DNA from 3 places in the Pseudomonas sp. MUP55 genome. Region 1 is predicted to be linked to each of the others. Evidence: riboswitches for the same ligand, from Rfam matches in the RefSeq annotation. Region 1 holds a riboswitch; each other region holds the start of a gene.

Region 1 (10,308 bases):
CAACGCGTTTGTGCGCATTCGACACCCGCGCCAGCTCGACCCAGCGGCGCGCCAGTTCGGCGACAAAATCCATGCGTTCGGGCACGGCGCGGTAGCACACCACGTCCGACTGGCTGCGCTCACTGCGCCAGGCCAGGTCCTTGAAGCTGATCGGCCGGCTGATGATGCGCCCGTCCAGCTCCGGCAAAGCAATGTGCATCGCCAGGTCGCGCGGGCCCAGGCCTTGCGCGCTGGCCTCCCAGCCGGGCTGGTTGTCCTGCGCGCAGATCGCCTGAATCACCGGGATGTTGCGGCGAAACGGGCGCAGATGCGGCGCTTCGGGACTGGACTGGGCAAAGCCGGTGGTGTTGAGAATCACCGCCGCCTGCACGTCATCCAGCAGGTCCTCGACCACCGCCAGGCAGCCTGGCTCCTTCAAGCTGGCCACCGCGATCGGCAACGGGTTAAGACCGGCCGCTTGCAAACGCTGGCAGAACACATCGATAAACCCGGTATTGGCCGCCTGCAAATGCGAGCGGTAGAACAGCACCGCCGCCACCGGGCAATCGGCGCGCCAATCGGCTTGCCAGTTTGCAAGCTGGGCGTTGGCGGTATGCGGATGGTAGATCGAGGTGCGCGGCAAGCTTTGCGGCTCAGCCCAGGCATAGTCGCGCCCCAGGTAGCCGCTGGCCAGGCAGCGATAGAAATCCAGCGCATTCCCCAACCCACCTTGGCGCAGGAACTGCCACAGGCGGTCACGCTCGGGTGCACCGACGCTACTCAGGCCGCTGAGTTCCGGGTCCGGGCGATCATCCCCCGGGACCAGGATGAGCGTTACGCCGCGCTCGGCCAACGCCTTCAGGCGCTCGATGCCGTAGCGCCAGTAACCGATGCCGCCATGCAGCGAAATCAGGATTACCTTGGCGTGGCGCAACACCTCGTCGACGTACAGGTCGACTGAGGCATGGTTCTGCACTTGCATCGGGTTGGCCAGGCGAAAACTGGGGTAATCCTCGGGCAACTGCCGCGCTGCCTCGGCAAGCAGCGCCAGGCTGGAGTCGCCGCTGCACAGGACCACCAGCTCGGCGGGGGTTTGTCCAAGGTCGGCGATATTGTCGTCCGCGACGAAGCCGCCGGGCTGGGTCCTGAGCAGGTGCATGGGTCAGGCGCTGAGGGCGGCGCGCAGTTGCGCTTCAAGGCCGGCCGCGTCAAGCGCCTGGCCGATCAGCACCAGGCGCGTGGTGCGCGCTTCATCGGCGCCCCAGGCGCGGTCGAAATGCTTGTCGAAACGCGTGCCCACGCCCTGGATCAGCAGGCGCATCGGTTTGCCTGGAATGGCGGCGAAGCCTTTGACGCGCAGGATGCCGTGCTGCACCACCAGTTGCGTCAGGGCGTCGAGCAACAGGGCTTCGTCGGCTTGCGGCAGGTCGATGGAGATGGAGTCGAAGGCGTCGTGGTCGTGGTCATCCTCACCGTCGTGGTGATGGTCGTGATGGCTGTGGCGGGCGTCGATATGTTCTTCGGAGCCGGCGCCCAGGCCGATCAGCACGTCCAGAGGCACGCGTCCGCTGCTGGCTTCGATGACCTTGACCGCCGGCGGCAGCTCCTCGGCCACTTCCAGGCGCACACGGGCCAGGTCTTCGGCGCTGATCAGGTCGGCCTTGTTGAGGATCACCAGGTCGGCGCTGGCCAGTTGGTCGGCAAACAGCTCGTGCAGTGGCGATTCATGGTCCAGGTTCGGGTCGAGCTTGCGCTGGGCGTCGACCTGGTCCGGGAACGCGGCGAAGGTGCCGGCAGCCACGGCCGGGCTGTCGACCACGGTAATCACGGCGTCGACGGTGCAGGCATTGCGGATTTCCGGCCACTGGAAAGCCTGGACCAGCGGCTTGGGCAGCGCCAGGCCCGAGGTTTCGATAAGGATATGGTCAAGGTCGCCACGGCGGGCCACCAGTTCGCGCATCACCGGGAAGAATTCTTCCTGCACGGTGCAGCACAGGCAACCGTTGGCCAATTCGTACACACGGCCGTTGGCTTCTTCTTCGGTACAGCCGATGGAGCACTGTTTGAGGATTTCACCGTCAATGCCCAGCTCGCCGAACTCATTGACGATCACCGCAATGCGGCGGCCCTGGGCGTTGTCGAGCATATGGCGCAGCAGCGTGGTTTTGCCCGAACCGAGAAAACCGGTAACGATGGTGACGGGGAGTTTGGCCAGTGTTTTCATCGGATGCCCTTTGGGGCGGGCATACGGGACGATAGGCCCTGCGACGGCGCGCAGCAGCAGATTTCGTCACCGGATCACCCCGCCCGGTTGAATTGAAAAATCGTTTGCGAGGCAGGTCTCCTGGCTTGGGGCTTGCGGGTCTTGCGACCGGCGCTGGCTGCGCCTTCCCGCCGTATCGGCAGTGGCGTGGCAGTCAGTTGAACCCTTCACAGTTGCGGGGGCAGCCGCGGCTTGAACCGCGTTCCCTTCTTAGCTTCGACCTGGGCCGAAGAACCTCGAGCGAGCAAGGCTACGCAGTGCGGGGCAACAGGTCAACGTGATGAGGTTTGCGATGACGTAATTTGAAGTATTGCCTTGCGCTGGGTTACTGCCCGTGAAACAGCGGACATCGGGGCTGACGTATTAATTTGAGTATTTTCTCGAAGGCCCGCCAGGAACCCTTTGCCGACCAGCGCCACACAGATATCGCGTAGCCAAGAACATCGCCGATCCGAACACGTGCAGCGTCACATGAGTGGGCGAACTTAACTTATATCACCTGAGAATCAGACATGTTTGTTACCCCAGACACTACCCTGCTCCCCCCGCCGCAACTAAACGAAACATCGCGTGCGTCTGCACTGCACTTGTCGGCCGCGCCCCCGCGGCCTTATGAATCCTTGACTGATCAGATGCTGATGAAAGCATTGTTGCCTCACGCCAAGGTACTTGACCCCTATCACAACAGCGCCGTTACGTACCACGACCTCAAACGACTGTCAGAAGAAGGCATACAACCAAATGGTCAGCGTGCCACATCAGACCTGATTGCCTTGGTCCACGAATTACTGCAACGCGACGAGCTGACAAGTGACCTCGACATAGCGTCCGGTGCCGGGTACCAAAATGGCACGATAAAACTGGATTCAATGGCCAGGACAGCAGGCGATTTTTCCAGTGCCAGCGATCACCAACTGCTCCTGGCGGCTGGGAAATACCATAAAGCGTTTGATTCAACTGGCAACGGTTACGTAAATTTCAATGAGCTGAAACAAGCAGCAGGATTAGTACACAGTGATCGGTACTTTTCCGACGAAGCAAAAAGCGTCGCCAGCACACTATTGAACCGCCCGGAACTTCTTAAAAAGCTGGATATTGGTGTTGGCTTCCTGGGATTTGCAGGCAAGGAAGACCAACGGTATGACCTGGACAATCTAAAGTATCTAACACGCAACGCTTCACAAGAATTCAATCATCCCTTCAAAAGCCGCACAGACTGACAGGGCTACCAACACGGGTTACGTATGCCCCGTTGTGTTTATCGTGATGAAGCCAGGTCACTCACCTGATTTGACTCGTCTGAGCTGCTCATGGTCTTCTACACACCTTGTTTCGGGTGCCCTTCACAGGGTGAAACGGGAAACCGGTGAGTCACGCGTTGTGACGAGTCCGGTGCTGCCCCCGCAACGGTAAGCGAGCGAAGCGTCAAATCCACTGTGCCTGTGCATGGGAAGGAGATGCTTGAAAGGCCCAGTGCCCCTCGCAAGCCCGGAGACCGGCCCGAAAATTTCAGATAACAAACCCGCGGTGGGCGGGCGCTGTTCATAACCCTGCGTGCCCGGCTCGCGGGGTTTTCATGCGCTCGTTTCCCGCAAGTACCTGAAAGGGACGCGCCATGTCGATCATCAGCAGCACTTCGCCCACTTCCAGCAACGCCTCCACGCTGAGCCAACGCCTGAGCGCCGCAATCGGGGCATCGATCCTCGGTGCGTGCCTGGTGTACTTTGCCGGCTTCTCGCATATCGAGGCGGTGCACAACGCCGCCCATGATACCCGCCACAGCGCCGCGTTCCCGTGCCACTGAGGGCTGCCGAGATGATCAAGCATATTGCGCAAACCGCAGGTTTCACCGGCTTGCTGGCCGCGCTGCTGCTGACCCTGCTGCAAAGCTTTTGGGTGGCGCCGCTGATTTTGCAGGCAGAGGCATTCGAACAGACTCCGGCGACCACACAGGCGGTGCATGAACACACGGCCGATACCGCCGCGCATACCCATGATGCCGCGGCCTGGGAGCCCGAGAACGGCTGGCAGCGCGTGCTGTCGACCACCGGTGGCAACCTGGTGGTGGCGGTCGGTTTTGCCCTGATGCTGGCCGGGCTCTATACGCTGCGCCCGCCGACCCGCACCGCCCAGGGATTGCTGTGGGGACTGGCCGGTTACGCCACCTTTGTGCTCGCTCCTACCTTGGGCCTGCCCCCGGAACTGCCAGGCACCGCCGCTGCCGACCTGGCCCAGCGTCAGATCTGGTGGGTTGGCGCTGCCGCCTCGACCGCCGCCGGGATTGCGTTGCTGGTGTTCGGGCGCAGCTGGCTGCTCAAAGTGCTGGGCGTGGCGATTCTAGTGGTGCCCCATGTGATCGGCGCACCACAACCCGAAGTGCATTCGATGCTGGCCCCGCAAGCCCTCGAAGTCCAGTTCAAGATCGCTTCACAGCTGACCAATGTTGCATTCTGGTTGGCGCTGGGCTTGTTCAGTGCCTGGCTGTTCCGCCGTCAGCGCGACGACCAATACCCGGCATGAGCCTGGTTGTCGGCCTGGGCTGTCGGCGCGGCTGTGATGCTCGCGCCCTGCTGGAGCTGGTTGACAACGCCCTGGGCGAAGCAGGTGCTGACCGCCAGCACATCGGCGCATTGGCAACCATTGAGCAAAAAAAGCATGAGCCAGGGCTTTTGGCACTGGCTCAGGTACTAAACGTGCCGCTGCTGTGGTTCAGTGCCGCGCGCCTGAGCGCTTATGAACACCGCCTGAGCCATAAATCGGCCGTCGCCTTTGCCCATACGCAGTGTTACGGGGTTGCCGAGAGCGCCGCACTGGCGGCGGCCGAACAGCTCGGCAACCCCACTGCCCCGCTGCTGGTCACTCGCCGCAAGAGCGCACAGGCCACCGTTGCATTGGCTTGCGTGGGCTGCAACGCGGATAATCACCGCATCCGATCTTGAGCACTGTTCATGCTCACGCGATTCAACAGGAAGATTGCATGACCGTTTATTTCATCGGCGCCGGCCCCGGCGACCCGGAACTGATCACCGTCAAAGGCCAACGGCTGATCCGCAGCTGCCCGGTGATCATCTACGCCGGCTCGCTGGTACCCGCCGCTGTGCTGGAAGGTCATCAGGCGCAGCAGGTGGTCAACAGCGCACAATTGCACCTGGAACAGATCATCGAGCTGATCAAGACGGCCCATGCCGCAGGCCAGGACGTTGCGCGGGTTCACTCCGGCGACCCCAGCCTGTACGGGGCAATTGGCGAGCAGATCCGTCATTTGCGTGAATTGAATATCCCTTTCCAGATCATTCCGGGGGTCACCGCGGTAGCGGCTTGCGCTGCGCTGCTGGAAACCGAATTGACCCTGCCGGATATCGCCCAGAGCGTGATATTGACCCGTTACGCCGACAAGACAAGCATGCCCGCCGGTGAGGACTTCGACAGCCTGGCGCGGCACGGCACCACCATGGCGATTCACCTGGGGGTCAATCATCTGGACACAATCGTCGCCCGGCTGCTGCCGCATTATGGTACCGACTGCCCGATTGCCGTGGTGCACAGGGCGACCTGGCCGGATCAGGATTGGGCCATTGGCACGATGGGTGACATCGTCGGCAAGGTTGAGGCAAAGGGCTTCAGGCGCACCGCATTGATCCTGGTGGGTCGCGTGTTGACCAACGACAGTTTCAGCGAGTCATCGCTTTACCGTGCCGGTCACGCTCACCTTTATCGTCCCGAATAAACATCAGCACGCTAGATTCTTTATCAGGAAAATGGCGTAATTCGTTGAATTTAAAGCAATAAAAAACGGCGCTCACGGTGCGCCGTTTTTTGTTCGCAGTGAACGCCTTACTCAGTAGTAGGCGTTTTCTTTCTGCGTGTGGTCAGTCACGTCACGTACGCCTTTGAGCTCAGGAATGCGCTCAAGCAGGGTGCGCTCGATGCCTTCACGCAAGGTTACGTCCGCCTGGCCGCAGCCCTGGCAGCCGCCACCGAATTTCAGCACCGCGATACCGTCTTCAACCACATCGATCAGACTGACCTGACCGCCGTGGCTGGCCAGCCCCGGGTTGATCTCGGTTTGCAGGTAGTAGTTGATGCGCTCGTTGACCGGGCTGTCGGCGTTGACGTTCGGCACCTTGGCGTTCGGTGCCTTGATGGTCAACTGGCCGCCCATGCGGTCGGTGGCGTAGTCGACCACGGCGTCGTCAAGGAAGGCTTCGCTGAAGGCATCGATGTACGCGGTGAAGCTTTTGAGCCCCAGGGCGGTGTCTTCAGGCTTCTCTTCACCAGGCTTGCAGTAGGCAATGCAGGTCTCGGCGTACTGGGTGCCGGGCTGGGTGATAAAGACGCGGATGCCGATACCTGGGGTGTTCTGCTTGGACAGCAGGTCAGCCAGGTAATCGTGGGCGGCGTCGGTAATGGTTATGGCAGTCATGGAAACTCCTCACAGGCTTGCCGGCAGTTTACGCCAAATTATTACACAGGTACAAAGTCCTAGTGTTTTTGTCGGAAAAGCCCAACTGACGCCGTCAGAGGTTTTCATAGCGATTCATATCCAGCACGCCCTCTTCTACCGGCGTCGTTTCGCGGATGTACTGCGAAAGGTCATGAAAATACTGCCAGAACTGCGGATGACTGCGGCGCACACCCCAACGATCAACGATTTTCTCAAAACCCTCGGCGTCCTTGGCGCCTTCCATCGCCGCCACAAACGCCGGCACCTGCTGCGCGGGCACATTGAACATGAAATTCGGGTAGCTGCTGAGCACCCCCGGATAGATCGTCAGCGTGTCCAGCCCCGGCTGATAGCGATACGCCTCACCCAGCAGGAACGCCACGTTGCTGTGGGCGCGGTTGCGCAACAGGCTGTAGACCATGCGCTTGCCGCCGGGGGTCTCGATCCGCAGCATGGTGGCTTCGGGCAACTGGTCGATCACCTTGAGGCCCGCCGCCGGGCGCGAGGTCAGGCGACTCAGTGCTTGCTCGGCGTCTTGCAGCGCCGGGTCGATGCCGTCACGGGAGCAGAACGCGCCGGTGCAGCGGTTGATCGGGTCGGGGCTGGCATTGAGTTGGCCGTAGCGGGTCAGCAATTGATTGGCGAAGTCGCGCTTGGGGTCTTTCTCGCTCAGATGCAGACCGCTGGGCTTGCTGTCGTCAATCGCCTCGTAATCCAGCCACAGTTTGAGCTTGCCGCTGTTCTGGTACCAGTCGTCCATAAAGTCTTCGCGGGTGTCGGCGGGCATCAGGCGCAGGAAGTTCTGCTCGGCACCGTTACGGATCAAGTCGAAGTACAAGCGGGTCTGGGCCTGGTGGGACACGTTGCCGAACACGTCAAAGTTCACCGCCAATTGGTAATAGGTGCGCTCCAACAGCGGATAGTCGAACAGCCACATGGTCTGCGGCACTTCACCGATCAAACCCTTGGTCACCGAGGCGCTGTCAAAGTGACGGAAGATGCTCAGCAAGGCGTTGTCGTTGCCCGCCCACAGCGTGGCCCAACTCGGTGGCGGCAGGTCGGCATAATTGTCACGGCGCAGCGCTTCGTACTGGTTGCGCTTGTCGCGATACGCCAGCCACAGGTTCAGCACGCTGCCCACGTCGTCATTCTGCCCAGGCATCGCCAGCAGCGGCGTGGCCTGGCCGCGATACCGTGCATCGGTGATGTACAGGTCGTGGTCCGGGTCCTGGAACAAGGTCCAGAAGTTATCGCGAATCACATCCGTCGCAATCTGCCCGCGGCACACCGGGCCGCGTATGAAGGTACGCACGAAGTATTCGGCGTTATCGAGCATGAACTGGTAACGCGCCTTGGCCGGGATGGCTTCAAAGGTGGCGAACGGGTTGGCCCGACTGCCGGGGCCATAGCCCGGCAAGGCGGTCACTTGCCAGTCACCGGCGTAGAACAGCGCCTTGATGCGCGCCAGTTTCGCGGCGCTGAACGGGTAAGTGATGTGGGTTTTGTGCACGATCACGCCCTGCACCGGCCACAGGCGGTAGTACACCCGGGTGCCGGGGTCGTCGTTGGGGCGACGCGTGGCGATCAGGTCGATGGGCTGTCCGCTTGGCGTGCGCGAGCGAACCCATTGAAAGTAGTGCCCCGGCTCACCGTTTTCGAAATAGATGTGGGCGAGGAACAAATGTTCGAACAGCCAGCGCGCCACCAGACTTTCGCGGGCGCCCGCCTGGTTGAACAGGGTTTCCCACTGCTGTACCTGCAGGGCTTCCTTGGCGCTTGGCGCCAGGCTCTGCTCGTCAAGCGGCGCGCCGGAAGCCAGCCAGCGTTGCAGCGTCTGGTACTGCGGGTCGGTCAGGCCAGTGACAGCCAGCGGCATGCCCTCCTTGGGATGGCTGCCCGCGTAAGCATTGAACTCGCCGGGGGCCGCGCACAGGTTGGCGCGGTTCAAGCCCAGCACAATCTCGTCGGGCAGCTTGGCATTGGGTTGCAACGGCGCGTTATGGCCCAGTTCCAGCATGCGCGCCATCAGCGCCGCCTGGCTGCCCTGGGCGTCCAGTACCGAATAGAAGCCCTTCTGCTGCCAGGCCTGCTTGCCGAACGCGTCGTAGAACAAACGGGTGGTGGGCGTGGCCGTGCTGCGCTCGCCGTCATACACCGGCATTTTGCTTGCACCCCGCGCAGCGCCCTCGGCGCTGCCCAGGTTGAGCTGGCAGGCCGAGTCGTAGCAGGCGTGGCAGGCCACGCACTTCTCGGTGAAGATCGGCTGAATATCGCGTGTATAGGAAATCGCCTGAGCGGGACGGTTTGCCGGCACAACTTGCGCCTGCGCTGTACTGGCTATCAAGGCCAGGACGGCGCTGACGATCAAACGAAGTGACATGTATCCGGTCCCGATTCAAGGTATGCGGTGCTGAAAGTGGCGGTGATTCTACCGGGCCATGACGGCCGGCAACATGAGCGATATTCATGCAGAACCGCGCATGCTCAAAATCGGCACAGGTTTGTTATGATTCATGCCTCCGTAATGCCTGACCAGAGTAGTCCCATGTCCGATCGTAGCGTTCGTCTGCAAGCCCTCCACCACGCCCTCAAGGAACGTATCCTGATCCTCGACGGCGGCATGGGCACGATGATCCAGAGCTATAAGCTTGAGGAACAGGACTACCGTGGCAAGCGTTTTGCCGACTGGCCGAGCGACGTCAAGGGCAACAACGACCTGCTGGTGCTCACCCGCCCTGACGTGATCGGCGGGATCGAAAAGGCCTACCTGGATGCCGGTGCCGACATCCTGGAAACCAACACCTTCAATGCCACGCGCATCTCCATGGCCGACTACGGCATGGAAGAGCTCGCCTACGAGCTGAACGTAGAAGGCGCGCGCCTGGCGCGTAAGGTGGCCGACGCCAAGACCCTCGAGAACCCGGCCAAGCCGCGCTTCGTCGCAGGCGTGCTCGGCCCCACCAGCCGTACCTGCTCGCTGTCGCCGGACGTGAACAACCCCGGCTACCGCAACGTGACCTTCGATGAACTGGTGGAGAACTACACCGAAGCCACCCAGGGCCTGATCGAAGGCGGCGCCGACCTGATCCTGATCGAGACGATTTTCGACACCCTTAATGCCAAAGCCGCGATCTTCGCGGTGCAGGGCGTGTTCGAGGCGCTGAACCTCGAACTGCCGATCATGATTTCCGGCACCATCACCGATGCGTCCGGGCGCACCTTGTCCGGCCAGACCACCGAAGCCTTCTGGAACTCCGTGGCCCACGCCAAGCCCATCTCGGTCGGTTTGAATTGCGCCCTCGGTGCCAGCGAACTGCGCCCCTACCTGGAAGAGCTGTCGAACAAGGCCAACACCCACGTTTCCGCGCACCCCAACGCCGGCCTGCCCAACGAATTCGGTGAGTACGACGAACTGCCTGCGCAAACGGCCAAGGTCATCGAAGAGTTCGCTCAGAGCGGCTTTCTCAACATCGTCGGCGGCTGCTGCGGCACCACGCCCGGCCATATCGAAGCCATCGCCAAGGCCGTGGCCGGTTATGCGCCGCGTGCCATCCCGGACATTCCCAAGGCCTGCCGCCTGTCCGGCCTGGAGCCGTTCACCATCGATCGCAGCTCGCTGTTC
Region 2 (10,308 bases), 1.5 Mb from region 1:
AAGGCTTGATGCAGCCAACCGGCTTCATCCACATAACGGCGAGTCAATTCGCCCAGCGGCACGACACCGAGTCCGGTCTCGTTGCTGACAAAAATGATCTGCCCCGGCAATGCCGCCAGGGTTTCCAGCAATTGGTCGCGCTCGAAGGCCAGGCGCTCGGGGTCTTCCAGCATCAGCAGGTTGGTCAGCCACAGGGTCAGGCAGTCCACCAGCAGGCAACGCTGGGCGGCAGCGTTTTCGCGCAACACCCGCGCCAGCTCAATGGGCTCTTCGATCAGGCCCCAATGCTCGGGACGACGCGCCCGGTGCAGGGCAACGCGCTGGTTCATCTCACCGTCCAGCGGCTGGCTGGTGGCGATATACATCACCGGTAAACCACTGTCGCCGGCGAGTTTTTCAGCGAGGCGACTTTTGCCCGAACGAGCGCCGCCGAGAATCAATTGATGCATGAGCCAGTACCTTTTTCATTCAGCCGGAAGCTTGCGCCTGGCACCGTCCGTTATGGGAAGGGGCTTCAGACATTGATGCATCGACTGACACACCGCTATCGGGGGCAAGCCCCCTCCCACATGTGTATCGTTTACAGGCCGTCAGATCCCGCACAAACGACGCAACAATTGAGTGTCCAGATGGTTTTCCACCAGGTCCGCCAGGCGCTCGATATCGCGCTCACGCAGGGCGTGATAATCGACCTCCTGCACATCCTGCAAACCCGCCCAGCGCAGCAAGGCACTGCACGCTGCCGGTGTTTCGAACAGCCCGTGCAGGTAGGTGCCCAGGATTTGCCCGTCGGCACTCTGCGCCCCATCACTGCGCCCATCATCGAGCAGCACGGCGGCCTTCGACAGCGCTTGGCCGGTCGTCACCCCCGCATGAATCTCATACCCGCTGACCTCGGCATCCTCCAGCAACAAGCGCCCGCGCACATTACGCAACTGCTTCTCTTGCGCGAGCGTCGTACTGAATGCCAGCAGCCCCAAGCCGTCGCTGGAGCCGACAGGTCCTTCCAGCCCGAGCGGGTCATGCACCTGCTCACCGAGCATCTGCAAGCCGCCACAGATGCCCAGCACTTTGCCGCCATAGCGCAAATGCCGCGCCACGGCGCTATCCCAGCCATTGGCGCGCAGGTAGGACAGATCACTGCGCACGCTTTTCGAGCCGGGCAGGATGATCAGGTCGGCGGCAGGAATCGGCTGACCCGGCCCGACGAACTGCAGATCCACCTGCGGGTGCAGGCGCAGCGGGTCGAAATCCGTGTGATTGCTGATGCGCGGCAGCACCGGCACCACCACCTTGAGCACCTGGGCGGCCTTGTCGATCTGGCGCTGGTCGATGCCGTCTTCGGCCTCCAGGTGCAGGTCCATCACATAGGGCAATACGCCCACCACCGGCTTGCCGGTGCGCGCTTGCAACCAGTCCAGCCCCGGTTGCAGCAGCGCAATATCGCCGCGAAAACGGTTGATGATAAAACCCTGCACCCGCGCCTGTTCGCTGGGGGACAACAATTCCAGCGTGCCCACCAGATGGGCGAACACCCCGCCGCGATTGATATCGGCGATCAACAGCACCGGGCAGTCCACCGCTTCGGCGAAACCCATATTGGCGATGTCGTTGGCGCGCAGGTTGATTTCGGCCGGCGAGCCCGCGCCTTCGACCATGACCACTCCATAGGCCTGGCTCAAACGCGTGTGGGAAGCCAGCACCGCCTGCATGGCGATGGCTTTGTAATCGTGGTAGGCGACCGCGTTCATGCTGGTCACGGCGCGGCCATGGATGATCACCTGAGAGCCGGTGTCACTGTTGGGCTTGAGCAACACCGGATTCATGTCGGTGTGTGGCGCAAGGTTGGCGGCCTGCGCCTGCACCGCCTGGGCGCGGCCGATCTCGCCGCCTTCGGCGGTCACCGCGCTGTTGAGCGCCATGTTCTGCGGTTTGAACGGCACCACCGCGATGCCCTGGCGCACCAGCCAGCGACACAGCGCAGTTACCAGCGTGCTTTTGCCGGCGTCGGAGGTGGTGCCCTGCACCATCAGCGTAGTCATGTGGCTTCCTTGTAAGCGGCCAGCGCCGTGTCCAGACGTTGCCAGTCGGCCTCGCTGTCGGGCAGGCCGAAACGCACGCTGCTGTCATGCACGAACAGGCGCAGCAATATGCCGCGCTGGGCCATGAATTCGTGCAGGCGTTCGGCATGGGGGGTGATCAACCACTGGAACAAGGCGCAGCCACCCTGGGGTTGAAAGCCCTGGCGCTCAAGCAGGTCGAACAGGCGCTGGCCGGCCTCGATGCACCGCGTGCGCTGGCGGGTGTGCCCGGCGCTGTCGCGCAGGCATTGCTGGCCGATTACCCGTGTCGGCCCGCTGACCGCCCATGGCCCGACCTGGTCAGCGAGCAATTTGAGCAGCTTGCGCTCGGCCAGCACGAAGCCCAAACGCACGCCGGCCAGGCCGAAGAACTTGCCGAAGGAACGCAACACGATCAAGCCGACCTGATGAGTGTGACTGGCCAGGCTCAGGTGCGGGGTGACGTCCATGAAGGCTTCGTCCACCACCAGCCAGCCGCCGCGCTGGGCCAGCCGCGCGTGCCAGTCAAGCAGGCGCTCGGGGGCCAGGCTCAAGCCGGTGGGGTTGTTGGGGTTGACCACCACCAGCACGTCGAGGCTGTCGAGAAAGAAGTCGACTTCCTGCTCCTGTACCTCGCGCACCAGATAACCGGCGCGACGCCAGGCTTCGGCGTGTTCGGCGTAGCACGGCGACAGCACGCCGACCTTGCCGGACCGGCGCAGGCGCGGCAGTAACTGGATGGCGGACTGAGAACCCGGCACCGGCAACACCTGAGCGGCGCCATAGTAGTCGGCGGCCGCTTTTTCCAGACCGTCATCGGCCTCAGGCAAGCGGGCCCAGGCGCGCAGGGGAATCTCAGGGATCGGCCATGGCCAGGGCGCCAGGCCACTGGACAAATCCAGCCAATCGGCTTCGGCGATCCCGTATTCAATTGCCGCCTTGCGCAAGCGTCCACCGTGTTCAAGCATAAAATTGCGCCCCCGCGCACAGGATCAGCAGCCACAGCCAGACGCCGCGTTGCACCAGTTGCCAGCCTCGGTCGATGGCGTCAGCGTCGGCCGGCGGACCTTCGCCCAGCTGTGGACGCTGGTGCAGCTCGCCGTGATAAATCGCCGCGCCGCCCAGTTCGACGCCCAACGCACCGGCGCCAGCGGCCATTACCGGGCCAGCGTTGGGGCTGTCCCAGGTCGGGCCCTGGCTGCGCCAGCATTTGAGCGCCAGGCGCGTCTTGCCCAGCAATGCGTAGGTCAAGGCCACCAGGCGTGCAGGAATATAGTTGAGCCCATCGTCGATCTTCGCCGCCGCCCAGCCGAAGCGTTCAAAGCGCTCGTTGCGATAGCCCCACATGGCGTCAAGGGTGTTGCTCAGGCGATAGAGCACCACCCCCGGCACGCCAGCGACCACGAACCAGAACAACGCGGCGAACACAGCGTCGCTGCCGTTTTCCAGCACCGACTCGGTGGCAGCGCGGGCGACTTCGGTGCGGTCCAGCTCGCTTGTCTGGCGGCTGACCAGATAACTCACGCGTTTGCGCGCTTCGTCCAGGTCATCACTGCGCAAGGCCTGGGCGACCGGAATCACATGCTCTCCCAGGCTGCGCATGCCCAGCGCGCAGTACAACGCCAGGATCTCCAGCACCCAGCCGATGTAAGGGGCCCAGGACAATGCAGTCGCCAGCAGGGTCAGCGGCACCACCGCGATAAACCACGCGGTCACGCCATGGCTGCGCCAGCCACGGCCTCCGGTATTGAAACGTTGCTCGATGCGCCCGGCAAAATTGCCGAACGCCACCAGCGGATGCCAGCGCCTGGGTTCGCCCAGCAGCGCATCCAGCGCGACTGCGGCGACACACAGCAAGGCCACACTCATTGACTCACTCCCCACAGGTTTTCATACAACATGTCACTCAATGGCCGAGGCTCGGTCCAGCCTTCGAGCTGCAACATCGGTGCCGGATAGAACTCGGCGACCGGCCCCAGGCACAGCACCGCCAGCGGTTTGGCACCCGCCGGCAAACCCAGCAGGTCGGCCAGGGCCTGGGGTTCGAACAGCGAAACCCAGCCCATGCCCAACCCCTCGACGCGGGCCGCCAGCCACAGGTTCTGAATCGCGCAGGACAAGGAAGCCATGTCCATTTCCGGCAACGTACGACGGCCGAAAATATGCCGCTCGCGATCATCCATCAGGGCTGCTACCAGTACTTCGGCGCAGTCGTGGATGCCTTCGACCTTGAGCTTCATGAATTCATCGGAGCGTTCGCCCAGGGCTTGGGCGGTGCGTATGCGCTCTTGCTCCACCAGCTGTTGAATCCGGCCCCGTAACTGACGGTCACTGATGCGGATAAAGCGCCACGGTTGCATCAAGCCGACACTGGGCGCCTGGTGGGCGGCCTGGAGCAGACGCTGCAGCAATGCAGGCGCGACGGTGCCGCCGCTGAAGTGGCGCATGTCGCGGCGTTCGGCGATGGCGCGGTAGACGGCCTGGCGGTCGGCTTCGGGGAAGGCGTTGTCGGTCATGGCGTCATCGGGGGCAAGCCCCCTCCCACATTGGATTGGGTTTCAACGCCGTCAATTGTGGGAGGAGGCTTGCCCCCTTCCACATTGGATTGGGTTTCAACGCCGTCAATTGTGGGAGGAGACTTGCCCCCTTCCACATTGGATTGGGTTTCAACGCCGTCAATTGTGGGAGGAGACTTGCCCCCTTCCACATTGGATTGGGTTTCAACGCCGTCAATTGTGGGAGGGGGCTTGCCCCCGATAGCGGTGTCGGGGCCCGGCGCAAACAGCGCGGCCACCGCTGTCGGATTGGACGGAAAGTAAAAGTGCACGTAGGAAGCGGTCATTCGCCCTTGTCGATAAACCGCCTCTGCGCCGCGTCCGCCATTGGGGCTCAGGCCACGGGCGATCGGCTGGCATTCGGTGCTGGTGAGGGAATGGTGGTAGGTGTGGCCACGCAATGTGCCTTCCGGCAACTCGACGCTTTGCAGCGCCAGCGCCGCCAGTTTCTTTTGCATCACCGCATCGCCCTGCAAAAGGCCCAGCAGTTCGGCGCGGTTGCCGTCGACGTCGGTGAGCGAGTCAAGCAGGTACAGCATGCCGCCGCATTCGGCGAGCAAGGGCTTGCCGGCCGCATGATGAGCGCGGATGGCATCAAGCATCGGTGTGTTTGCCGACAGGGCCTGGTGATGCAGCTCCGGGTAACCGCCAGGTAGATACAGGCTATCGGCTTCAGGCAATGCGCCGTCATGGATCGGCGAAAAGAAACTCAACTCGGCGCCCATCGCCCGCAGCAGGTCCAGACTGGCGCCGTAGGTAAACGCGAAGGCCTCGTCACGGGCCACAGCAATGCGTACCCCGGTGAGCAGCGGCTCGGCGGCGATCACCTGCGGCGCGGCGAAGGTCACCGGCGGCGGCAGGGCGACTTCGCAACTGCTGCCCAACGCCTGAGCGGCAGCGTCCAGGCGCATGTCGAGGTCATTGAGTTCGCTGGCCTGCACCAGGCCCAAGTGACGGCTGGGCAATTCGATGCCGGTTTCACGCGAAAGCGCGCCGTACCAGCGCAACCCTTCGGTCAGGCTGCCTTCCAGCAACTGCGCATGGCGCAAGGTGCCGACACGATTGGCGAGCACGCCGGCAAATGGCAGGTCCGGCTGGTAGCGCGCCAGCCCCAGCGCGAGCGCGCCAAAGGTTTGCGCCATGGCCGTGCCGTCGATCACCCCCAGCACCGGCACACCGAAGTGCCGTGCCAGGTCGGCGCTGGACGGCGTGCCGTCGAACAGGCCCATCACGCCCTCGATCAGGATCAGGTCGGCCTCCCCCGCCGCTTCCCACAACAGACGTCGACTTTCCTGCTCGCCGACCATCCACATGTCCAATTGATACACCGGCGCGCCGCTGGCGCGTTCGTGAATCATCGGGTCGAGGAAGTCCGGCCCGCATTTGAATACGCGCACCTTGCGCCCCAGGTTGCGGTGCAGGCGCGCCAACGCAGCGGTGACGGTGGTTTTGCCTTGGCCGGACGCCGGTGCGGCGATCAATACGGCCGGGCAATGACGGGGCTGATTCAAAGTTCGACGCCTTTCTGAGCCTTGATACCGGCCTGGAACGCGTGCTTGAGCATGCCCATTTCGGTGACGGTATCGCCCATTTCGATCAGCTCAGGCTTGGCGCCACGGCCGGTGACCACCACGTGCTGCATCGGCGGCCGCGCTTGCAGGTCGCTGAGCACCTGGTCCAGGTCGAGGTAACCGTGCTTGAGGGCGATGTTCAGTTCGTCCAGCACCACCAGGCCGATGGCAGGGTCATTGAGCATCGCCCGGGATACGGCCCAGGCCGCTTCGGCGGCGGCGATATCGCGCTGGCGATCCTGGGTCTCCCAGGTAAACCCTTCGCCCATCACGTGAAAGCGCACCTGCTCGGGAAAACGGCGGAAAAACAACTCCTCCCCGGTGCTGTTACGGCCCTTGATGAACTGCACCACACCGCACTGCATGCCATGCCCCATGGCCCGGGCCAACATGCCAAAGGCCGAACTGCTTTTGCCTTTGCCGTTACCGGTCAGCACCAGCAGCAAACCGCACTCATTGGGCGAATTGGCAATGCGTTCGTCAATCACGGCTTTTTTGCGCAGCATACGCGCCAGGTGACGCTCGTCGCGCTCGGGGGTATCGGTCATGGCAGCTCTCCGTTGGGGCTGGACAAAAACGGCGGGCAGGAAAAAAGAAAAAACAGACAGCCAAGCATCGCCCACCGTGATGCTGTTGAATGTTTCAGGCCGGTCTCCGGGCTCATGAGTGGCGTTCAGGCCGGCGCTGCGCCTTCCCATATCGTGTGGATACAGTGGCAGAAGGCAGCGTCTTGACTCATTTACCGTTGCGGGGGCAGCGCCGGAATTGCGGCGGCACTGTGTACAAGTGCGCTCACTCACCGGCTTCCCTGTTTCACTCTGTTGACGCATACGCCACAGAGCACCTGGAACAAGCCGCGAAGGTTAGTGGGTTGGGGGTGGAGCGTCAATTAAAGCTGGCCCTGTACTTGAACCATCAAGGCAATGTGCTTCTCTACCCTTACAGGTATTCAGGAGAACACCATGCCTAAAAACAGACTCGCCCTACTGATCGCGCTGGCCGGCACCCTCGCCGCCTGCGGAGAAAGCTCGACCCTGCAGGTGGTCGATGGCACCGGGCCCTCGCCGACGTTGCCGGAACCGAACGAGACGCTGATCCCCACCGTGAACATCGCCCCGGCTGTCGGCTGGCCCGACGGCGCCAAACCAACGGCCGCTGCCGGCACCCAAGTGGCTGCGTTCGCAGAAGGTCTGGACCATCCGCGCTGGCTGTATGTGCTGCCCAACGGCGACATCCTGGTGGCCGAGACCAACGCACCGCCCAAGCCGGATGACAGCAAGGGCGTGCGCGGCTGGGTGATGGAGAAGGTCATGGGCCGTGCGGGTGCCGCAGTGCCAAGCCCGAACCGCATCACCCTGCTGCGCGATGCGGACCACGACGGCGTCGCCGAAACCCGCACGGTGTTCCTGGAAAACCTCAACTCGCCGTTCGGCATGGCGCTGGTCGGCAACGACCTGTACGTGGCGGACTCGGACAAGCTGCTGCGCTTCCCCTATCAGTCTGGCGAAACCGCGATCAAGGCCACAGGCACCAAAGTCGTCGACTTACCGGGGGGCAGCCTCAACCATCACTGGACCAAAAACGTGATTGCCAGCCGGGATGGCAGCAAGCTGTATGTCAGCGTCGGCTCCAACAGCAACGTCGGCGAGAACGGCCTTAAAGCCGAAGAAGGCCGGGCGGCGATCTGGGAAGTCGACCGCGCCACAGGCCAGCATCGGATTTTCGCCTCCGGCCTGCGCAACCCCAACGGCATGGCATGGGAACCGCAGAGTGGCAAATTGTGGACGGCGGTGAACGAGCGCGATGAAATCGGCAGTGACCTGGTGCCGGACTACATCACCTCGGTCAAGGATGGCGCATTCTACGGTTGGCCCTTCAGCTACTACGGGCAACATGTGGATGTGCGCGTCAGCCCGCAGAGCCCGGAGCTGGTCGCGCAAGCCATTGCGCCGGACTACGCGGTAGGCCCTCATACCGCGTCGCTGGGGCTGACATTCGCCCAAGGCAACAAACTCCCGGCGCAGTTCGCCAACGGCGCGTTCATTGGCCAGCATGGTTCATGGAATCGCAAGCCGCACAGTGGCTATAAAGTGATCTTCGTGCCGTTCGAAGGCGGACAACCCAAGGGCCAGCCGGTGGATGTCCTGACCGGGTTCCTCGACAAGGATGAGAACGCCATGGGCCGGCCGGTGGGCGTGGTGGTCGATCAGCAAGGCGCTTTGCTGGTGGCTGATGACGTGGGGAATAAGGTATGGCGGGTGTCTGCTGCCAAGTAAAGATTCCCTGGGCCGATACAAAACCAATGTGGGAGGGGGCTTGCCCCCGATAGCAGTGTGTCAGGCACAGATACTGTGACTGATACTGCGCTATCGGGAGCAAGCCCCCTCCCACATTTGGATTGGTGGTTTGTTCAGGGATTTCGCGCCAGGTTTGCCGGCAACACCCGCTTGGCGCTCAGGTAGGCATTCTGCCAATACGCCTTTGACAAGGTATCCAGCTTCACCGTACCGCCGGTCTGCGGAGCATGCACAAAACGCCCCTCACCCACATAGATCCCTGCATGGCTCACCCGCGAACCACCGCCGGTGGCAAAGAACAACAGGTCACCGGTTTGCAGGTTTTGCTCGCTCACGTCCTGGGCGCGCATCACGATCAGCTCGCGGGTGGTACGTGGCAGAGAGATGCCGGCCGCGTCGCGGTAGACAAAGCCAATCAGGCCACTGCAATCAAACCCCGAGTCCGGCGTATTGCCGCCCCAACGGTAAGGCGTGCCGACCAGGCCCAGCGCGCGGAAGAGCACGTCTTCAGCCGCAGGCGAGAAATTCTGGGTGGAATAGTTGAACACCGGCTTAGGCTTGGCTGCGACGGGCGCGGGCGGCGGTGGACGGCTTGCGCAGGCGCTGAGCAGCGCGGCGCAAACAAGCAGAATGAGGCGGGCCGAGGTCGACATGGGCAGAACAATCCTGATCTGGATGCGGCTTTCGCTGCCGAACGCTGAAAACCAGAACGCGCAAGCAAAGCTCGCGCGAACGGATTACAACAATGTCCAGGGATTCTAGCGCTTACACGTCAAACTTCAAGTATCACTTTAACTTTACTTACTGGCGGTAACCGTAGACGGGGCCATGGCGAGTGCACGCTTGGCTTCGATAAAGGTTTTGCTCCAGTAGCTGTCGCCCAGGTTATCGACCCGAACACCACCACTGCGACGGCTGCTGGAGTGGATAAACTGGTTATCACCCAAGTAGATACCGGCGTGGCTGACACGACCGCGACCGGCCGTACTAAAGAAAAGCAGATCACCAGGCTTGAGGTTGTTGCGCGCGACCAACGGTGCTTTCACGTTGATCATTTCGCGAGTGGAGCGCGGCAGGTTCATGCCGGCCTCTTCACGAAACAGGTAGCCGATAAAACCGCTGCAGTCGAAACCGGCTTCGGAAGTGCCGCCGAAACGGTAACGGGTACCGATCAGGGACATGCCGCGTTCGAGAATGCTGTCGGCCAGAACAGGCAGCTGGTAAGGCTTGCTGCCGGAGAAATCGGTGAGTTCTTTTTCGGTTGCCAGCTCTTCTTCATAAACAGAAGCAGACTGTGCAGCAACGAATTTAGCCTGATTTTGAACCTGTGGTTTTTGCTGCTCTGCCACCTGCTGGGGGTGGGAGGCGCAACCAAACAACAGGGTAACGAGTGCGAGAGGCACGAGGGGTGCGAAGCGATTTAGCATGGGCACGACCGTGGCTGATGTGTAAAGAAGGCGAGACTATGCCCTCTATCACATCGATTTGCAAATTCAATCGAGTTCTTTGTGACTTCTCGTTTGGACTATGCCATCTAAGCCCTCAATCCCTGATACCCGCCGCTTGCGTGGCCAAACCGGCCAAAACGCAGGTTTTCTGGCGCCTGGAATTTGCCCAGGCCTTGAAATACAAGGGCTGGCTACCAGCCGAGGGTTTCCTTGAGAAAGGGAATGGTGAGCTTGCGCTGGGCCTGCAACGAGGCCTGGTCGAGTTGTTCGAGCAAGTCGAACAGCGCGCTCATGCTGCGTGTGCCACGGGTGAGGATGAAGTGGCCGACTTCGTCGGTCAGGTGCAGGCCGCGACGCGAGGCGCGCAGTTGCAGGGC
Region 3 (10,308 bases), 1.2 Mb from region 1:
TGGTTTTATTCATTTTCCGGTGGCGATGGCTGATCGGGTTCTGGCGTATAGCCGCCAGTGGATAACCGGCAGGATTTGCGCTGCCCTGCATCCCGAGCAGCTTCAGCCTTATTGAGGGTTTATGCACGAGAAGCCCACCATTGAGGCGGTTAGCGCTGCGGCTATCCCCGATGTTCTGGAATTTGTGATGCGGGCGCGTGCCGAGCTTTTTCCCCTGCTCAGCACTGCCGCCTTGCCGGACGATCTGGCGCGCTTCGAGGCGGTATACCTTCACGGAGGCGGGCGATTTCTGACTGCCCAGGCCGATGGGCAGATCGTTGCCGCCATTGGCTATCTGCCGTATGACGGGCGTTTCCCGCAGTTGAATTACCAGGGGCTCAAGACGGTGGAAGTGGTGCGCCTGTACGTACTCCCCGCATGGCGTCGCTTCGGCCTGGCGGGTGAGTTATACCGTTCGCTGGAGCTGCTGGCACGGGCCGATGGCGTGGAGATGGTCTACTTGCACACCCACCCGTTTCTGCCTGGGGCAATTGATTTCTGGCGACGGCAAGGGTTTGAGGTAGTGGACGTCGAGACGGATCCGGTGTGGCAGACCACGCACATGCATCGGGCTATGTAAGATCCTTGCGTCTGATCGTTCCCACGCTCCCGCGTGGGAAAGCCGCCCGTGACGCTCTGCGTCACCCAGCGGTTTGCGGGACGCGGAGCGTCACAGGCGGCATTCCCACGCAGAGCGTGGGAACGATCTGCTCGATGATCTGCTCCAGGCGTCAGTTGGAGCGCAGGCGCAGGATTTTTGCACCGTCAAACGGATCTGTCAGGTAATGGCCCTGCACCCCGAATGTCTCCTGTAGCCGCTGCGGCGTCAGTACCTGCAGCGGCGTGCCCAGCGCCACCAACCGTCCACGGTCGAGCACGGCCAGGCGATCACAGGTCAGCGCCTGGTTGAGATCGTGCAGGGCAATCAAGGTAGTGACCGGTAGCGCCTGCACGCCTTTGAGAATGGTCAGTTGGTGCTGGATGTCCAAGTGGTTGGTCGGCTCGTCCAGCAGCAGAATCTGCGGCCGCTGCGCCAGCGCGCGGGCGATGTGCACGCGCTGGCGTTCGCCGCCGGAGAGGCTGCGCCAGGCGCGATGGCTCAGGTGGGTGGCGTCCACGTCGTGCAGGGCCTGGCGCACGATGGCGTCATGTTCCTGCGACCAGGGGCTCAGTGCCGACAGCCACGGCGTGCGGCCCAGGGCAACGGCATCGAACACGCGGATGGCGTCGTCGGTATCGGCCTGTTGCTCCACCACGGCCACTTGCCGCGCGATGGCGCGACGGGACAAGTCGCCTAAACGCTGGTCGCCCAGGCGTACCTCGCCGTTGGCCGGCGTACGCAACCCCGCGAGCAACTTGAGCAGGGTCGACTTGCCCGACCCGTTTGGCCCGACGATGCCCAGGGTTTCACCCGACTCCACCTGCAGGTTAATGTCACGCAACAGCTCAGCCTCACGCACCCTGAAGCCCAGCCCGTTGCAACTTAATACACTCATCGCGCATTTCTCCGGCCGATCAGGATCAGCGCAAACACCGGCGCGCCGACCAGTGCGGTGACCACACCCACCGGAATCACTTGGCCTTTGATCAGGGTGCGTGACAGCACATCGGCGGCGATCAGAAACAACGCGCCGCCCAGGGCGCTGGCGGGCAGCAAACGCGAGTGCCCGGTGCCGAGTATCAGGCGTGCGGCATGGGGAATCACCAGTCCGACAAAGCCAATGGAGCCGACAATCGACACCATCACCGCCGTCACCACCGCCGCGCAGCCCACCAGCACAAACTGCACGCGCCGCACCGGAATACCAACGGAGGCCGCTGAATCGGTGCCGAAGGTAAACGCATCCAGCGCGCGCCGGTGCCACAGGCACACCACCAGCCCCATCAACGCCACCGGCACCGCCAGCCACACCGCCGGCCAGCGCACGCCGCTGAGGTTGCCCAGCAGCCAGAACATGATGCCGCGCGCCTGTTCGGAGCTGGCGGATTTGGTGATCAGGAACGCGGTGAGCGCATTGAACAGCTGCGAGCCGGCGATGCCAGCCAGGATAATCTGCCCGGTGCCGCTGGACGAGCCGCTGGCCCGCGCCAACAGAATCACCAGCGCGAACGCGGCCATGGCGCCGACGAATGCGCCGGCCGACAACGAAATCAAACCGCCGCCCACGCCGATCAACGCAATCAGCACCGCACCGGTCGAAGCGCCGGCGCTGATGCCCAACAGGTACGGATCGGCCAACGGATTACGCAACAACGACTGCAGGATGACCCCACACGTGGCCAGGCCCGCACCACAGGCGCCGGCCACCAGGGCGCGGGTCAGACGGTAATTCCACACCACGCCTTCATCGATGGGGTCCAGCACGTAGCCGGCCGCCCAGAGTTTGTTGGCGAGCACCTGGAGCACCACCTGCGGCGAGATGGCGGTTTCGCCGATGGCCACCCCGGCGAGCAGGGCGATCAGCAGCAGCGTGAGGGCGAGCAGGGTTCGTATCATTGCGGCAGGTCGTAGCTGTCGATGGCGGCAGACAGTTGTTCAAGGCCGTCGAAGGTGCGCAGGCTGGCCTGCAGCGCCAGGGCGTCGAGGATGATGATGCGGTTGTGTTTCACCGCGTCCATGTTGCGGGTCACCGGGTCGCTGCGCAGGAAGGCCAGTTTCTTTTCATGGTCGTCGGCGGGATAGCGGCGACGGTCCATGCGCGCAATTACCAGGAAGGTGGGGTTGGCCTTGGCGATGGTTTCCCAGCCAACGGCGGGCCATTCTTCATCGGACTGCACCACGTTGCGCAGGCCCAGGGTTTGCAGCATGAATTCGGGAACGCCTTTGTGGCCCGCCACGTATGGATCGCTGGCCATCTCGGCGCTGGAAAACCACACCAGCGCGCTGGCCTGCTTCAAACCTTTGCGCTGCACGGTGGCAATGGACTTGGCCAGGCGCGCCTTGAGTTCGTCGGTAAGCTGTTGGCCGCGAGCTTGCACGTCGAAGATCTCGGCCAGTTGGCTGAGGCTCTTGTAGATCGTCTCGATACGGAACGCTTCCAGCCGCGTGCCGTCGGCGCCTACGCGATTGTCCTTGGCTTCGCAGTCCGACGGTAGCAGGTAGGTGGGGATGTTCAGCTCATGAAACTGCTCGCGGGTGCCCACCACGCCTTGGGGGCCGACCACCCATTCCAGCTCGGCGGCCACCAGCTGCGGGCGCTTGGCGATCACCGCTTCGAAGCTCGGCTCGTTATTGGCCAGGCGCTCGATGCTGTCGTTCTGCGCTTTGTACTGTGGCAAAACATCGTTGAACCACAGCGAGGTGCCGACCACTTTATCGCCAACGCCCAACGCATACAGCATCTCGGTGGCGGCCTGGCCGATGGTCACGCTGCGCGCTGGCGCTTGCGCAAACGTGACGTGGCTGCCGCAGTTTTCCAGCGTCAGCGGGTAGTGGGTAGGCGCCGCGTGTGCCAGGGCACAGCAACCCAGGCCGATGATCAGGGCCGTAACGCGTGGCAGCATGGGGCAATCTCCGTTTGAACCGTAGGTGAAGCAGGGGCGGTACGGTACGGAAATACACCCACGAACGCTGCCGGCCGGGCAGGGCAAGGATGGCCTTCCCGGACACCCCGCCGGTTAGTCAGTCACTGGGCCGGCAGGTCTCCTGACTGATGCGTCGTCGCCATGCTCCAGCCTTCCCGGACAACGTCCAGTGGCAGTGGGGAGCAGGCTCGGCATCTACAGTTGCGGGGGCAGTTTCGATTGACGTCGCGGGCGGCGTTTCGAATTCCCTATTAGTCCCGTGGGGGAACCGGCGGCGCTATGGTAGTTGATTCGGCCCTTGAGAGGGAGGTTGAAGTGACGCCGGTCACAGGCGGATATCTCCAGGCCCGCGGATCAACGCTTCGATGCGCGTTCCCGTGGCGCGCTCTTCGTTGCTGAAGCCGTCGTAGTCGGCCAGGTTGCCGAAGCGGATGCCGGTCAACTGTTCGATCTGAATCACGCTGCGCTGGTAGGTCCTGAGCGGGCCGAACACCAGGTCCAGTTGGCCCAGTTCGCGGCTCTGGTCGATCATGTAGGCGCTGGCCGAGGGTTTGCCGTCGTCGCTGAGGTAGGCCACGACTTTCCAGAACGCCTTGGGGATTTTCACGCCACGGTACAGGCGGTCGTCGTCGGCGAACACCGGGCCGGTAAATACGCTGGCGCGGGCTTTCCAGCGCTGGGTGTTGTCGAGAATGTAATCCTCCAGTTCCAGCCAGGTCTTCTGGTTGAAGCCGGTCATCTGCGGCGAGCAGTTGGTGAAGTGGAAGGTGTCGCCATTGGCAGTGTTCGCGTCGTCGCCCCAGTTGGGGTCCTGGCGCCGCACCAGGTGGCCACGGTCAAGACCATTGCCGGCGTACAGGTCTTCTCCCACCTGGGCGTCGATGGGCAGGCGGCCATCGTAGGCCCAGCTGTCATTGCTGCGCACGATGTCCACATGCTTTGCGCCGTCGATGTTGACGCCTACATACAGGGCCAGCCGGCGGGAACGCGACATGCTGATGGAAAAGTGCGTGTAATCCAGGCGCCCGGGCTGGGCGTCGCCCGCCAGGGCCGGGTCAAGCGTGGGCCAGGGCACGCCAAAGCTGCCAAGAAAATCTTCGGCGTAACCGCGCCGGTCTTGCAGGTCCTTGGCTGAGGTGACGCGTGGCGTTGCGGCCCTGGCGTCCAGCAGGGAGGGGCTCGGCGTGACCACGGGGCGAAGGTCCGCCAGCCTTGGGCGCCAGGCCAGGTCGATTTTGACGGTACGTGCCGGCATGGGGTACTCCTGATGGTTTGGGATAAACACGACTGCAACATCTTTTCATGACAATTTAGCCAAGGCGGCAGACTCGGGTCTATCCTGAAACCGTTAACCGGCCGTTCACCACACGCCAAAAAGGAGCCAGCTTATGTGTGTTCGCCAACAGCGCAACCCGATTTTCTGCCTGATCCCGCCGTACATGCTCGACCAGATCGCGCGCCACGGCGATAAAGCCCAACGGGAGGTCGCGCTGCGCACGCGCGCCAAGGACAGTACGTTCCGCTCGTTGCGCATGGTCGCCGTCCCCGCCAAGGGTCCAGCCCGCATGGCGCTGGCCGCGGGTGCCGTGAAACAGCGCTCGATCTACAGTGCCGAAAACAGCGACAGCCTGCCGGGCAAGCTGATCCGCGGCGAAGGCCAGCCAGCCAGCGGTGATGCCGCGGTGGACGAGGCCTATGACGGCCTGGGCGCGACCTTCGACTTTTTCGACCAGGTATTCGACCGCAATTCCATCGACGATGCCGGCATGGCCCTGGATGCCACGGTGCACTTCGGCCAGGACTACAACAACGCGTTCTGGAATTCGACCCAGATGGTATTTGGCGACGGCGACCAGCAGCTGTTCAACCGCTTCACCGTGGCACTCGACGTGATTGGCCATGAATTGGCCCATGGGGTTACCGAGGATGAAGCCAAGCTGATGTATTTCAACCAGTCCGGGGCGTTGAACGAGTCGCTGTCGGACGTGTTCGGTTCATTGATCAAACAGTATGCGTTGCAGCAGAAAGCTGAAGACGCCGACTGGCTGATCGGCAAGGGGCTGTTCACGAAAAAAATCAAAGGCACCGCGCTGCGCTCGATGAAGGCACCCGGCACCGCGTTTGACGACACGTTGCTGGGCAAGGACCCTCAGCCGGGGCACATGGATGACTTTGTGCAAACCTATGACGACAATGGCGGCGTGCATATCAATTCCGGCATCCCCAACCATGCGTTCTATCAGGTCGCGACCCGGATCGGCGGCTTTGCCTGGGAGCGGGCCGGGCGCATCTGGTATGACGCCTTGCGCGACGCGCGATTGCGGCCGAATTCGGGGTTTCTGCGTTTTGCACGCATCACGTACGATGTGGCCGGGCGTCTGTATGGCGCGAACAAGGATGAGCAGAAAGCCGTTAAGGAAGGTTGGAAAGCAGTGGGCATTAACGTCTGACAATCCGCCACGGCGGTGAGGAACAGCGATGCGAATCTCGATCAAGGAAAACGGCGGCCCGGCGTACTTTCCGGGCCTGGCCCAGCCTCGCAGCGTCGAGCTCGATGCCCTGCCCGAGCAGGATCAGCAGGAGTTGCGGCAACTGATCGCGGAGTCGAAGTTTTTCCAGTTGCCCCAAAGCACCCGGCCCTCCGGCAATCCGAGCCAGGTGCATTACACGCTCACCGTGACCGAAGGCGAGCGTGAACACACGGTGTGCGTCCTGGCGCCGGTAAAGCCGCAGGCATTGGATGGGCTGGTGCAGTGCGTGCGGCGGCATATCCGCTGTTGATACGGCCCTTCAGGGCTGTCTGGGTCCAAATGTGGGAGGGGGCAAGCCCCCTCCCACATTTGATGTGTGTTGACGCCAGGGCTGTTTATTTACGATCCAGCCATACCGTCTGCGCATTGCAGAATTCGCGTACGCCGAAGTGCGACAGTTCGCGTCCGAACCCGCTTTTCTTGATGCCACCAAACGCCACCCGAGGGTCGGAGACGCTGAACGCGTTGACGAAGATGCCGCCGGTTTCCAGCTGGTTGGCGATGTCCCGCGCTTTCGCCGGGTCGGTGGTGAAGATACTTGCGGTCAGGCCGAATTCGCTGTCGTTGGCCAATGCCACCGCATGGTCGGCGTCGCGGGCGGTGATGATGGACGCAACAGGGCCGAACAGTTCCTGCTTGAACGAGGTCATCTGGTCGGTGACGTCAGCCAGCACGGTGGGCTCGTAATAGTTGCCTGCGCCTGCGACTTTATTGCCGCCCAACAGCAGGGTCGCGCCTTCTTCGAGGGTGGACTGGACCTGACCGTGCAGTTCATCACGCAGGTCGAAACGCGCCATGGGGCCGATGTAGGTGGTCGCCGAGGTCGGGTCGCCCATCACCAGGTTGCGGCTGGCTTCGAGGAACTTGGCGGTAAAGGCTTCGACCACCCCGGCTTCGATGATCAGGCGCTTGGCGGCGGCACAGACTTGGCCGCTGTTCTGGAAGCGGCCGATCAGCGCGGCCTGTACGGCTGCGTCGAGGTCGGCGTCGTTGAGCACGATGAACGGATCGGAGCCGCCCAGTTCCAGCACGCATTTCTTCAAGGCTGCACCGGCCTGGGAGCCGATGGCGATCCCGGCGCGCACGCTGCCGGTGAGGGTGACGGCGGCGATGCGTGGGTCGGCGATGGCGCTGGACACACCCTCGGTGGTGACGTTGATCACCTCGAACAAGCCTTCAGCGAAGCCGGCCTTGTGGAACGCCTGCTGCATCAGGTAGGCGCTGCCCATCACGTTTGGCGCATGTTTAAGCACGTAGGTGTTGCCGGCGAGCATGGTCGGTACGGCGCCGCGCAGCACTTGCCATACCGGGAAATTCCACGGCATCACGGCAAGGATCGGCCCCAGCGGGCGGTATTCGATCTGGGCGCTGCCGTTGTCCACCAGCGTCGGCTCCGGCGCGAGCATGGCGGGGCCGTGCGCTGCGTACCACTCGCTGAGCTGGGCGCATTTTTCGATTTCGGCGCGGGCCTGGGCGATCGGTTTGCCCATTTCCAGGGTGATCATCTGTGCCATGGCTTCGGCCTGGTCGCGCAGGGCGCTGGCCAGGGCCAACAGCAATTCGGCGCGCTGGCCGACGGGTTGGCGGCGCCAGGTGCGGAAGGCAGCGGTGGAACGGTTGAGCGCGGCATCCAGCAGCGATGGGCTTTCATACGCGTAGCTGGCGACGGTTTCGCCGTTGGCCGGGTTGATCGACAACGCGTGGGTCTGGTGCGAAATAGCGTTCATGGCATTGTCCTGCTGGGGTGACTGGAATGGAGCCCAGCGTACGGCGCTGTACCTTTTCTGGAAACTGAATAATATTAAGCGATACATTCACGATTGGAGAATGACTTGGACCTGGTGCAACTGGAAATTTTCAAGGCGGTTGCCGAACAAGGCAGCATCAGCGCCGCCGCGCAGTTGATTCACCGCGTGCCGTCGAACCTGACCACGCGTATCAAGCAACTGGAGCAGGATCTGGGCGTGGAGTTATTCATTCGTGAGAAGAGTCGCCTGCGCCTGTCACCGGCCGGGTGGAATTTCCTCGGCTATGCGCGACGTATTCTCGATCTGGTACAGGAAGCCCGCGCAACGGTGGCGGGGGAGGAGCCCCAGGGTGCGTTTGCCCTGGGCTCGCTGGAAAGTACCGCGGCGGTGCGTATTCCCGCGTTGCTGGCGGCGTATAACCAGAAGCACACCAAGGTCGAGCTGGACCTGAGCACCGGGCCGTCGGGCACGATGATCGAAGGCGTGCTGTCCGGGCGTCTGACGGCGGCCTTTGTCGATGGCCCGGTGCTGCATTCCACCCTGGAAGGCGTGGCGGTGTTCGAGGAAGAAATGGTGGTGATTGCCCCACTGCACCACGCGCCGATCACGCGGGGGCGAGAGGTGAATGGCGAGAATATCTACACCTTTCGCTCGAACTGCTCCTACCGGCACCACTTTGAGCGCTGGTTCTCACAGGACGGCGCAATGCCGGGCAAGATCTTCGAGATCGAGTCCTACCACGGCATGCTCGCGTGCGTCAGCGCGGGGGCAGGGCTGGCGTTGATGCCGCGCAGCATGCTGGAAAGCATGCCGGGGTTTGCGGCGGTGAGCGTGTGGCCGCTGGCAGACAGCTACCGTGTGTTGAACACCTGGCTGATCTGGCGCAGGGGCACGGTGTCGCAGAGTTTGAGCAGCTTCGTAAAACTGCTGGAGGAACGCGGCTTGGTAGCGCCATAGGTCCAATGTGGGAGGGGGCTTGCCCCCAATAGCGGTGTGTCAGTTACCGAAATACTGGCTGGATTGCCGCCATCGGGGGCAAGCCCCCTCCCACATTTTGATCTTCATCAGCCGCCAAATTGCAGAGTGCCCATGGCCAGCTTGGCCATGATTGCAGTCGCGCCCAATTGCACCAGCCACAACGCCAGGCCACCGAGGAACACCCCCAGCGCCACTTGCAGCACCAGGCTTTTCTGGCGCTTGGCCTGGGGCGCACGCGGGGCGTAGTCGTGCAGTTCGTCGCGATCGGCGCGCAGGTCCAGGTCATCGTTTCTCATAGGGTTCTCGCAGCAAGAGGGCAGTTGGTGTCCAGTCTAGTGGGTTCGCCAACAAAAAGGGGGAAGCCATTGGCTTCCCCCTTATATGACGCCGGCAGGTTTACAGCACCTGAACGATGGCTTTGGTCACTGCGCCAATGTTCGACTGGTTCAGTGCCGCCACGCAGATACGCCCGGTGTCCAGTGCGTAGATACCAAACTCGCTGCGCAACCGGGTGACTTGCTCAACGCTCAGGCCGGAGTAGGAAAACATTCCGCGTTGACGCCCGACGAAGCTGAAGTCGTGGTGGGGAGCAGCTTTGGCCAGTTCGGCCACCATCTGCTCGCGCATGCCGCGGATGCGCAGGCGCATTTCGGCCAGTTCCGCTTCCCACTGGGCGCGCAGCTCAGGGTTGTTCAGCACCGCTGCAACGATCGCCGCACCGTGAGTCGGCGGGTTGGAGTAGTTGGTACGGATCACACGCTTGACCTGGGACAGGATGCGCGCGCTTTCTTCCTTGGAGTCGCTGACGATGGACAACGCGCCCACGCGTTCGCCATACAGGGAGAACGACTTGGAGAACGAGCTGGATACAAAGAAGGTCAGGCCCGACTCCGCGAACAGGCGCACAGCGGCGGCGTCTTCCTGGATGCCGTCGCCAAAGCCCTGGTAGGCCATGTCGAGGAATGGCACCAGGTTCCTGGCCTTGACCACGTCCAGCACGTTCTGCCAGTCGGCCGGGCTCAGGTCGACGCCGGTCGGGTTATGGCAGCAGGCGTGCAGCACCACGATGGACTGTGGCGGCAGGGCGTTGAGGTCGTCGAGCAGGCCGGCACGGTTGACGTCGTGCGTAGCGGCGTCGTAGTAGCGGTAGTTCTGCACCGGGAAACCGGCGGTTTCGAACAGCGCGCGGTGGTTTTCCCAGCTTGGGTCGCTGATGGCGACGACGGCGTCGGGCAGCAGCTGCTTGAGGAAGTCGGCACCGATCTTCAGCGCACCGGTGCCACCCACGGCCTGCACGGTCACCACACGGTTGGCTTCGAGCAGCGGCGACTCGGCACCGAACAGCAGGGTTTGCACGGCCTTGTCGTAGGCGGCGATGCCGTCAATCGGCAAGTAGCCACGGGCTGCATGTTGCGCCACGCGAATGGCTTCCGCTTCGGCAACGGCACGCAAGAGTGGAATCTTCCCCTCCTCGTCGCAGTAAACGC

What was found. Region 1 has a riboswitch for cobalamin ahead of cobW (cobalamin biosynthesis protein CobW). Riboswitches for the same ligand answer to the same signal wherever they lie in the genome.
Region 2: linked by a shared signal. The riboswitch ahead of cobO (cob(I)yrinic acid a,c-diamide adenosyltransferase) and the one ahead of cobW (cobalamin biosynthesis protein CobW) in region 1 are both predicted to bind cobalamin.
Region 3: linked by a shared signal. The riboswitch ahead of SC318_RS17425 (ABC transporter substrate-binding protein) and the one ahead of cobW (cobalamin biosynthesis protein CobW) in region 1 are both predicted to bind cobalamin.

What each region holds. Positions count from the first base shown of each region.
Region 1 covers NZ_CP138214.1:2,646,594-2,656,901, reverse strand. Annotated here, with positions in the region: gene cobN (cobaltochelatase subunit CobN) at 1-1,138, opposite strand, end outside; gene cobW (cobalamin biosynthesis protein CobW) at 1,142-2,203, opposite strand; cobalamin riboswitch at 2,296-2,496, opposite strand; gene SC318_RS11920 (hypothetical protein) at 2,881-3,462, shown strand; cobalamin riboswitch at 3,560-3,761, shown strand; gene SC318_RS11915 (CbtB domain-containing protein) at 3,858-4,046, shown strand; gene SC318_RS11910 (CbtA family protein) at 4,058-4,762, shown strand; gene SC318_RS11905 (cobalamin biosynthesis protein) at 4,759-5,181, shown strand; gene cobM (precorrin-4 C(11)-methyltransferase) at 5,220-5,969, shown strand; gene nfuA (Fe-S biogenesis protein NfuA) at 6,081-6,665, opposite strand; gene SC318_RS11890 (fatty acid cis/trans isomerase) at 6,760-9,066, opposite strand; gene metH (methionine synthase) at 9,232-10,308, shown strand, end outside.
Region 2 covers NZ_CP138214.1:4,194,458-4,204,765, forward strand. Annotated here, with positions in the region: gene cobU (bifunctional adenosylcobinamide kinase/adenosylcobinamide-phosphate guanylyltransferase) at 1-449, opposite strand, end outside; gene SC318_RS18810 (cobyric acid synthase) at 591-2,042, opposite strand; gene cobD (threonine-phosphate decarboxylase CobD) at 2,039-3,028, opposite strand; gene cbiB (adenosylcobinamide-phosphate synthase CbiB) at 3,021-3,929, opposite strand; gene bluB (5,6-dimethylbenzimidazole synthase) at 3,926-4,576, opposite strand; partial or broken gene SC318_RS18830 (cobyrinate a,c-diamide synthase) at 4,756-6,126, opposite strand; gene cobO (cob(I)yrinic acid a,c-diamide adenosyltransferase) at 6,123-6,734, opposite strand; cobalamin riboswitch at 6,814-7,049, opposite strand; gene SC318_RS18840 (PQQ-dependent sugar dehydrogenase) at 7,149-8,462, shown strand; gene SC318_RS18845 (C40 family peptidase) at 8,597-9,136, opposite strand; gene SC318_RS18850 (C40 family peptidase) at 9,281-9,910, opposite strand; gene hda (DnaA regulatory inactivator Hda) at 10,123-10,308, opposite strand, start outside.
Region 3 covers NZ_CP138214.1:3,872,258-3,882,565, reverse strand. Annotated here, with positions in the region: gene SC318_RS17445 (alpha/beta hydrolase) at 1-115, shown strand, start outside; gene SC318_RS17440 (GNAT family N-acetyltransferase) at 122-619, shown strand; gene SC318_RS17435 (ABC transporter ATP-binding protein) at 771-1,535, opposite strand; gene SC318_RS17430 (FecCD family ABC transporter permease) at 1,532-2,536, opposite strand; gene SC318_RS17425 (ABC transporter substrate-binding protein) at 2,533-3,543, opposite strand; cobalamin riboswitch at 3,658-3,852, opposite strand; gene SC318_RS17420 (DNA/RNA non-specific endonuclease) at 3,890-4,819, opposite strand; gene SC318_RS17415 (M4 family metallopeptidase) at 4,953-6,014, shown strand; gene SC318_RS17410 (protealysin inhibitor emfourin) at 6,043-6,345, shown strand; gene SC318_RS17405 (aldehyde dehydrogenase family protein) at 6,431-7,822, opposite strand; gene ptrR (putrescine utilization regulator PtrR) at 7,928-8,800, shown strand; gene SC318_RS17395 (hypothetical protein) at 8,908-9,117, opposite strand; gene SC318_RS17390 (amino acid aminotransferase) at 9,218-10,308, opposite strand, start outside.